3 regions of the Mesorhizobium sp. WSM1293 genome follow, and region 2 is predicted to be linked to each of the others. Evidence: predicted binding sites of a transcription regulator. Region 2 holds the regulator's gene; each other region holds the start of a gene.

Region 1 (2,989 bases), on a different contig from region 2:
TCCCCTCACGAGGGGAGATGCCCGGCGGGACAGGTGGGTGCGCCGTAGAGCAAGGACCTGCGCTCGCTCTAATTCCCCAGCGCTTCCTTGATCGCGGCATTGCCACGCGTAACCGCATTGTCGAGCGCCTGCTGCGCGGTCTGCTGGCCGGCGAGCATCTTCTCGAACTCCTCGTTCTGGATATCGCGCACCTGCGGCAGATTCGGCAGACGTACGCCCTTGGAATTGTCGGTCGGCATCTTACCCGTCATCTGCAGGATCGGGGTCTCGCGGCCGACATTCTTGTCATAGAAACCGGACTTCTTGGTCGCTTCATAAGCCGCCAGCGTTACCGGCAGATAACCCGACTTCTGGTGCAGGTATTCTTGCACCTCGGTCTTCGACAGGTAGGCGAAGAAGGCCGCGACGCCCTTGTATTCCTCATCGGATTTGTCCGCGAAAACCCACAGGCTGGCGCCACCCGGCGTCGTGTTCTGCGGCGCACCCTTGGCGTCGCTGTCATACGGCAATTGGCCAATGCCGTAATTCATGCCGGACTTGACGATATCGCCAAGCCCGCCGGACGATTCGGTCATGATCCCGCATTCGCCCGCAAGGAAGATCTGCTTGGCTTCGGAGGTGCGGCCGCCATATTTGAAGGTGCCGTCCTTGGCGAGGTCCGCCAGCGCCTGGAAATGGTTGACGAAAATCGGCGCGTTGATCTTGAGCTCGACATCGCCGCCGGCCAGACCGTTCTGCTGGGTGGCCCATGACACGTCATTCCAGGCCGCGAAATTCTCCAGATGTATCCAGGTCAGCCAGGTCGAGGTGTAGCCGCAGGCGGCCGCGCCGCTCGCCTTGATCTTCTTGGCGTCTTCCCACACTTCATTCCAGGTCTTGGGTGGGCTATCGACGTCGAGACCAGCCTTCTTGAAGATATCCTTGTTGTAATAAAGGATCGGCGAGGAGGAGTTGTAGGGGAAGGAGAGCATGGTGCCGTCCGGCTTCGAATAATAGCCGACTATGCCTGGCAGATACTGGCTCTTGTCGAAGGTCATTCCAGCGCTGGTCAACACATCGGCTGCGGGCTTGATGGCACCTTCGGCCGCCATCATCACGCCGGTGCCGACGTCGAACACCTGGATGATGTCTGGCGCCTGGCCCGCGCGGTAGGCGGCAATGCCGGCATTCAGCGTCTCGGGATACGTGCCTTTGAACACCGGAACGAGCTCATAGTCGCTCTGGCTGGCATTGAAATCTTTGGAGATCTTGTCGACGACTTCGGCATTGGCGCCAGTCATGGCGTGCCACCAACTGATCTGCGTGACGGCAAAAGCGGAGGTTGAGGAAAGCGTCATAAAGGTAGCGGCAACACCGGCCGCGAAGCCGAAGGACTTCATGTTTCATCTCCCGTTTGTCATTGGCGAAAGGGGGCACTCCCGCGAAGGCAATATGTGTCGCTCATGACAATCAGACAACGGTTTTGTTGCAGATCGACGAACTTCACCCTTTACCTGACGCAACGCTCGCCTCCGCTTGGAGGCATGGAGAGCGATACGGTTAGCCGGCTTAGCGCGACGACAAGCGCGCCAGGAAGCACCGTCGGGACTGTCAAGCTGGCTTTCGGCGTGTCAGCCCTGATTGCAGCCGCAGCAACCCGAAGAGACACGCCAAGGTTGCAGCCGACTTTATCGATCCCTCAACGGCAACGCGCTACTCGATACTGCTGCCCTGTTTATTTCCAAAGCTCAGGTGAAATAAATGCTGACGGTCTACAATTGTATCGTCAACGAACACGATCTGAGACTGGTCGCACTCGCCGCGCTGATCTGCGGAATTTCCTGCTTCTCTGCTGTCAACCTGCTTCAGCACATAAGCCGTTCCACAGATCGGAACCGGCTTGCCTGGCTGATGATCGCGGCCACTTCGACCGGCTTTGGCATCTGGGCAACGCACTTCATCGCCATGCTCGCATTCACACCGGGCATACCCAGTGCTTATGATCCGGCACTCTCCGTGCTTTCGCTCGCTGCTTCGGTCACTTTGACGGCAGCCGGCATGTGGATCGCCACCTTGCGGGATGAGTTCGACTATCATCTCGTCGGCGGCGCCGTGCTGGGCGGCGGTATCGCAGCCATGCACTACATCGGCATGGCGGCGTTCGAGGTTCAGGGCCGTATCGAGTGGAACCTGTTGCTTGTCGCCGTTTCCCTGCTGGCCGGCGTAACGCTCGCGGCGCTGGCGCTGCGTGTCGTGCAGCGCCGCCCCTCCTTGAAGGCGACATCCGGCGGCGCGGTGCTGCTGACGCTGGCGATCTGCACTCTGCATTTCATCGGTATGGGTGCCGTCTCCATCTTCCCCGATCCCTCGATCGTCATATCCGAATACACGATCGAGCCGACCTCGCAGGCTTTCGCCGCCGCCGCCGCCACACTGGTGATCCTGGTTCTGTCGGCATCGGCGCTGTGGATCGATTTGCGCTTCCGTCGCCAGAAGCTCGAGGTCGACCGCATGCACGGCCTGGCCAATGCCGCCGTGGAGGGGCTGATCGTCTGCGACGGCAACCGCATCATCAGTGCCAATGACAGCATTGCGGCACTGACGGGCATAGCAACAGCGACGCTGAACGGAATGCAGCTTGGCGATCTCTTCGGATCCGATATGTCGGGCTTCGGCGAACAGCCGCAGGAGGCCGAATTGAGCGGTCGCGATGGCACGAGCATTCCTGTCGAGCTGATCGCCAGGAGCATCGACTACTGTGGCAAACCGCACAACGTGGTCGCGGTCCGCGATATTCGCGAGCGCAAGAAGGCGGAACAGGAGATCCTGCGGCTTGCCCATTTCGATCCCTTGACCGGACTGGCCAATCGCCGCAGCTTTTCCGGCCGGCTGGAGACGGAAATCGCTGCGATGGGCCGGACCAGGAAAGGCGGCCAGCTTGCGCTTCTGCTGCTTGATCTCGACCGGTTCAAGGAGGTCAACGACCTGTATGGGCACGGCGCGGGCGACG
Region 2 (2,989 bases):
AAACGCACCCAGGACTACATCACCGGCCGGTTCGGCTGATCTCTGGCATATGAGGGACGAAGATCATGGGTGAACATACCGTTGCATCTTTCGATGAGGATCTGGAGCAGATCAGCCAGCTGATCCGCGACATGGGCGATCTCGCCCGCTCGATGGTCGGTGGCTCGACCAGGGCTTTGCTCAATTCGGACAATGCGCTGGCGCAGCGGGTGGTTTCCGACGACGCCATCATGGATGCACGCCAGCGCGAGCTGGACGATCGTGCCATCACGCTGATCGCCAAGCGCCAGCCAATGGCCAACGATCTGCGTGCGGTGGTCGGTTCGATCCGCATGGCCGGCGACCTCGAGCGCATCGGCGACCTTGCCAAGAACATCGCCAAGCGCGTCGGCACTGTCGGGCTGAGCGTCACGCCGCACGACCTTTCGCATTCGATCGACGCAATGGCGCAGCTGGTGCTGATCCAGGTGCAGGGGGTCGTCGACGAGTATGCCGCCGCTGACGCGGCAGCGCTTGCCACGCTCAGAAACAATGATGAACGCATCGACGTCAAATACACATCGGTGTTCCGCGAACTGCTGACCTACATGATGGAAGATCCGCGCAACATCACGGCGTGCACGCACCTGTTGTTTTGCGCCAAGAACCTCGAGCGGATCGGCGACCACGTGACCAACATCGCCGAAAATGCCTATTATGTTTTGACCGGCACGCAGTTGCCAGCCAATCGTCCGAAGCAGGACGAGACGGCAATGTCCGCGCCAGCGGCATGACAGGGGTGACCAGCCGATGATCGCGCCACGCATCATGGTGGTGGAGGATGAGGAGCCGCTAGGCGTGCTGCTCCGCTACAATCTTGAATCCGAAGGTTACCAGGTCGAAGTGGTGACGCGCGGCGACGAGGCCGAAATCCGGCTGCAGGAGAACGTTCCAGACCTTCTGGTGCTCGACTGGATGGTGCCTGCGGTTTCCGGTATCGAACTCTGCCGCCGGCTAAGGATGCGTCCCGAGACCGAGCGGCTGCCGATCATCATGCTGACCGCGCGAGGCGAGGAAAGCGACCGCGTGCGCGGCCTCTCGACCGGTGCCGACGACTATCTGGTCAAGCCTTTCTCGACGCCGGAGTTCATGGCCAGGGTCAAGGCACTGCTGCGCCGGGCCAAGCCGGAAGTGCTGTCCAGCGTGCTCAAGGTCGGCGATATCGTGCTCGATCGCGAGTCGCACCGCGTCTATCGCAAGAAGAGCGAGATCCGGCTCGGGCCGACGGAATTCCGCCTGCTTGAATTCATGATGCGCCATCCAGGCCGCGTGTTCTCGCGCAGCCAACTGCTCGACAATGTCTGGGGCGAGACGATCTACATCGACGAACGCACGGTCGATGTGCATGTCGGCCGGCTGCGCAAGGCGGTCAACAACGGCCGCATGCCCGATGTCATTCGCACCATCCGTGGGGCGGGTTACGCCATTCGCGAGGACTGAACTCCCTCGTTTGAACTCACGCCACGTTCTTGCCGCCGAGACCGGATCTCGCCTGCACGCCCGGCGCAAAAATCTCCTGATCGACGAAGATCAGCGCCCGCATGGCGCAGCCTTCGCGGATCAGCGGCAGTTCGTTCGGCTCGGTGTCGAAGGAAATCGACATGGAATGCTGGCCGCCGGCGGTCTGGGCAATCGCTTGCCGCAATGCCGGCTCGATCAGGTCGAAGGCGGCAGCGCTGACGCCGACCATGGCGACCGGCGCCGGATCGATCAGCGCAAACAGGCTGCCGAGGCCGTAGCCGAGCGCTTCGCCGGCCTTGCGATAGGCTTCCCGTTCGGGCCCGTCCCTTTCGCGGGCGGCAGCAGCCAGGGCGCGCATGTCGGCGTCGCTGACATCGGCGACGGGCTCTGCATCCTCGCCCATCTGCCGCGCGTTGCGCCAGATGGCATAATTGCCGGCATAGGCTTCGACGCAGCCGCGCCGTCCGCAGCGACACAGCGCGCCGTTCGGCCGATGGATCATGTGGCCGAATTCGCCGCCCGAGGAATGGGTGCCGGTGAACAATTCGCCCTTCAGCACCAGCCCCATGCCGATGCCGTGCGACAGGAGGATGGCGATGAAATCGTCGCGGTAACGATCGGGGTCGCGCCAGCGCAGCGCCACCGCCATCATGTTGCAGTCGTTCTCCATAATGGCGGGGATGCCGAACTCCTCTTCGAATATGTCGGCGAAGGCGATGTCGGTGTGCGGCGTGATCGGCGACCACAGCATGGCGCGGGCACGGGTGTCGGTGATGCCCTGGACGGCCAGCGCGATACGGGCGATGCTTCGCACGTCCAGGTCGGGATCTTCCAGGCGGCGCCGCACGATTGCCGTGCACTCACCGATCAGCGAGTCGCGCGACATCGTCAGCGTGTCGAGCCGGCGCTGTTCCTCGGATATTACCTGGCCGGCATAGTCGATGACGGCGACCGAGAGGAAGTTCAGCGACAGCACCACGGTCATTACCGCGGCCGCTTCCGGATTGAGGCTGAGGCCGACCTGCGGACGGCCGCGTTTGAGCGAGCCGGCCTCGCTCGGCTTGCTTTCGGTCAGGATGCCTTCGACGATCAGGTCGGATGAGATCGCCGAGATCGTCGAATGGCTGAGACTTGTGGTTGCGGCAATCTCGGTGCGCGACGGCTGTCCGGCGCGGCGCACCGCCGCGATCACCATCGCGCGGTTGCGGCGGCGCAAATCGTCGTGGCGGATTCCGACCGACATGCTCTTTCATATCCTCCCGGTCGCCGCGGTTCTTCCTGCCCTGGAACGCTGTCGGTGACGCGGTCAAATACTGGCAGAAGCCGCGCGCCGTGTCATTTATTTATTCCGAGGCCCGAAAAAAATTCGAAACGACATCAAAATCCATCAGAATCGATGTTGACAGCGTTCGGGCGTTGGCCCAGTATTTTTTCGAGGCTCGAAAAAATAGGGCCTCTGTGCCGGCCCTCGGGCCAGTTTGGTCGCGCC
Region 3 (2,989 bases), on a different contig from region 2:
GCACCCGTTCCTCGCCTATCCCCGCATCATGGGTCATGAGGTCTCGGGTACCGTGATGGAGACCGGCGAAGGCGTCGAACTGGCCATTGGTGAGCCCGTCGTCGTCAACCCCTATCTTTCCTGCGGCAAGTGCATCGCCTGCCGGCACGGCAAGCCCAATTGCTGTGTCAGGATCGAGGTGCTTGGCGTGCATCGCGACGGCGCCATGTGCGAACGCATCCTGGTGCCGGCGCAAAATCTCTATCCGGCCAACGGCCTGTCGCTGGCCGACGCCGCCGCCGTCGAGTTCCTGGCCATCGGCGCGCATGCCGTGTGGCGCGCCCGCGCCGACCCCGGCGCCCGCACGCTGGTCATCGGCGCCGGCCCGATCGGGCTCGGCACCGCCATCTTCGCCCGCATCGCCGGGCTCGACGTGACGCTGCTCGACATGAGCAGTGAAAGGCTCGCCTTCGCTGCAAACGAGCTTGGTTTCCAGACGCTAGACGGCTCGCGCGGCGCGGTGCCCGATCTGGTCAGGGAAGCGACATCAGGCGAAGACTTCGATGTCGTCTTCGACGCCACCGGCAACACCCAGTCGGTGCAGTCGGCCTTCGCCCATGTCGCGCATGGCGGAACGCTGGTGCTGGTCTCCGTCGTCAAGGACGATATCAGCTTTTCCGACCCGGAATTCCACAAGCGAGAGATGACGCTGATCGGCAGCCGCAACGCGCTGCGCGCCGACTTCGATCATGTCGCCGCCTCGATCCGCAACGGGGCCGTACCACTGGCCAAGCTCGTCACACACCGCACCACACTCGCCGCCACGCCGCGCGATCTGGCTCGTTGGGCGCATGAGAAATCCGGCCTGATCAAGGCTGTGATCGAGGTGGGGTTATAACATGGCAGGCGGCGAAGCCGGTCCTCAAATGCGCCGCCGCTGGCAAGTGAATGCGGCCGAGCTGGGCCGGGCACTCCCTACAGCGCCGACAGCTTCAGCTCCACCCGTTCGGCCGGAAAGCGCGACTCGGAAAACTGGATCGGCTGGCCGTCCGGCGTAACGTTGACGGCGACCGTGACCAGCACGATAGCGCCGGGCTGCAGGTCGAGGTCGGCAAGGTCCGCCGCATCGGCATGGCGCGCCGACAGCACGGTCGATTGCCTGAGGTAATCGTCTATGCCGAACCGCGCCAGCGAGGCGGTGATCGAGCCGGTCTCGGCCATCGCGGCATCGATACCGGCAAAGCGCCGGGCTTCGAACCAGCCCGCCGCGCGCGACACCGGCCGTCCATCGGCTTCGCCGCGCGTTTCCAGGCGGATCACATCGGCTCCCTTGGCAAGACCCAGTCCCTCGGCGACGCGCTGGCTGGCCGGCTCGACCGACGAGGCGAGCAAGGCGATGTGCCGTTCCGTCGTCTGCGCTTGCAGCCCTGTCGAAAACCGTGTGCGCGCCCCGATCGGATAGGACAGCCGCTTGCGCGACAGCACGAAGGTGCCGCGCCCCTGCTCGGCCCGCAGCACGCCTTCCCTTACGAGGGCTGATATGGCGCTGCGCACCGTGTGGCGGTTGACGCCATAGCGCTCTGCCAGCGCCACCTCCGGCGGCAGCGCTGCATTCTCCGTGAAATCGCCGATGGCGATCGCATGCAGCATCTTGTCGGCAATCTGCCGCCACAGCGAAACGCCACTGCGCCGCTCGATGCTGTCCGCTGCTAGCCGCCCGACCATCATTGCCCCAATCTTCCAGCGCCCAGTCTTCTATCGCTGTCATCCACCCGTCATGGACACCCGTTAGATAATAGGTATAATTTGTATAGTTGTCTATATCAATAGACAAATTTAGCCACGAGGACTACAGCTCATGCGAGGACAGGAAGCCCGCGACCAGGCCGAGCGCAAGGCCGCCATGGCAACCCTTGCGCAATCCAGCGGCGATGACATCGTGCGGCTCTGGAATGAGGCCGGACTGCCTTCGGACGCCGAGCTGTTGCGCGGCCCCGAAACCGGCCTTGTCACCCTGCGCGGCCGCATCGGCGGCGGCGGCGCCCCTTTCAATGTCGGCGAGGCGACCGTCACCCGCGCCACGGTCAGGCTACCCACCGGACAGGTCGGCCATTGCTATGCGCTTGGCCGCGACAAGCAGAAGGCGAAGCTGGCGGCTATCGCCGACGCCCTATGGCAGGACCCTGCCCGCCGCAATGAGGTCGAGACCGGACTGATAGCGCCTCTGCAGTCGGCTCTGACCATGGCGCACGAAAAACGCCGCGCCGAGACGGCGGCAACGAAGGTGGATTTCTTCACCATGGTTCGCGGAGAAGACTGATGGACGCAGCTGTGCAATCGATCGAGGGCGGGTTCGCCGATCCGGTCTTCAACGCCCAGACCGTGTTCCGCGCCGTGATGGACGCAATGGCGCGGCCGGGCAGCGTGCAACCGCTGCCGGCCTTCGCCCGCCCGCCGGTGCCGCTCTCGGCTACCGCCGGCGCCATCGCACTGGCGCTGTGCGACAATGACACGCCGCTCTGGCTCGACCCGGCTTTGCAGGCCTCCACCGCGATCAGATCATGGCTTGGGTTCCATACCGGCGCGCCATTGGCCAACACACCGGCCGATGCGCATTTCGCCTTGATCGCAGCACCTGCCGAGATGATGGCGCTCGATGGCTTTTCGCAGGGCACGCAGGATTATCCCGACCGCTCGACCACGCTGATCCTGCAGGTCAGCGATCTGGTCTCCGGCACGCCGCTATTGCTCGGAGGTCCTGGCATCGAAACCAGCGCCACGATCGCGCCGGCGCAGATACCACGCCATTTCGTCGAGCAGTGGAAGCAGAATATCAAGCGCTTTCCGCGCGGCGTCGACATCATCCTCGCCACATCAGGCGGCATCGCCTGCCTACCGCGCACGACGCGCATCAAGACGATGGAGGCGTAAGATGTATGTCGCGGTAAAAGGTGGCGAAGCGGCAATCGCCAACGCCCACAGCCTGCTGGCCGACCGCCGGCGTGGCGAC

What was found. The regulator PhoB, encoded in region 2, activates phosphate uptake and scavenging genes when phosphate is short. The targets are predictions, from matches to a motif close to TGTCATNNANCTGTCAT.
Region 1: ugpB (sn-glycerol-3-phosphate ABC transporter substrate-binding protein UgpB) is a predicted target of PhoB. The motif match lies at 1,443-1,459, and genes of this name have one in related genera.
Region 3: phnF (phosphonate metabolism transcriptional regulator PhnF) is a predicted target of PhoB. The motif match lies at 1,742-1,758, and genes of this name have one in related genera.

The regions. Positions count from the first base shown of each region.
Region 1 is NZ_AZUV01000019.1:13,032-16,020, forward strand. Features, by position in the region: gene ugpB (sn-glycerol-3-phosphate ABC transporter substrate-binding protein UgpB) at 69-1,379, opposite strand; gene M729_RS0122250 (EAL domain-containing protein) at 1,741-2,989, shown strand, end outside.
Region 2 is NZ_AZUV01000023.1:43,831-46,819, reverse strand. Features, by position in the region: gene pstB (phosphate ABC transporter ATP-binding protein PstB) at 1-39, shown strand, start outside; gene phoU (phosphate signaling complex protein PhoU) at 66-773, shown strand; gene phoB (phosphate regulon transcriptional regulator PhoB) at 790-1,479, shown strand; gene M729_RS0124360 (ROK family protein) at 1,496-2,743, opposite strand.
Region 3 is NZ_AZUV01000005.1:58,168-61,156, reverse strand. Features, by position in the region: gene M729_RS0108200 (zinc-binding alcohol dehydrogenase family protein) at 1-877, shown strand, start outside; gene phnF (phosphonate metabolism transcriptional regulator PhnF) at 955-1,704, opposite strand; gene phnG (phosphonate C-P lyase system protein PhnG) at 1,838-2,299, shown strand; gene phnH (phosphonate C-P lyase system protein PhnH) at 2,299-2,910, shown strand; gene M729_RS0108180 (carbon-phosphorus lyase complex subunit PhnI) at 2,912-2,989, shown strand, end outside.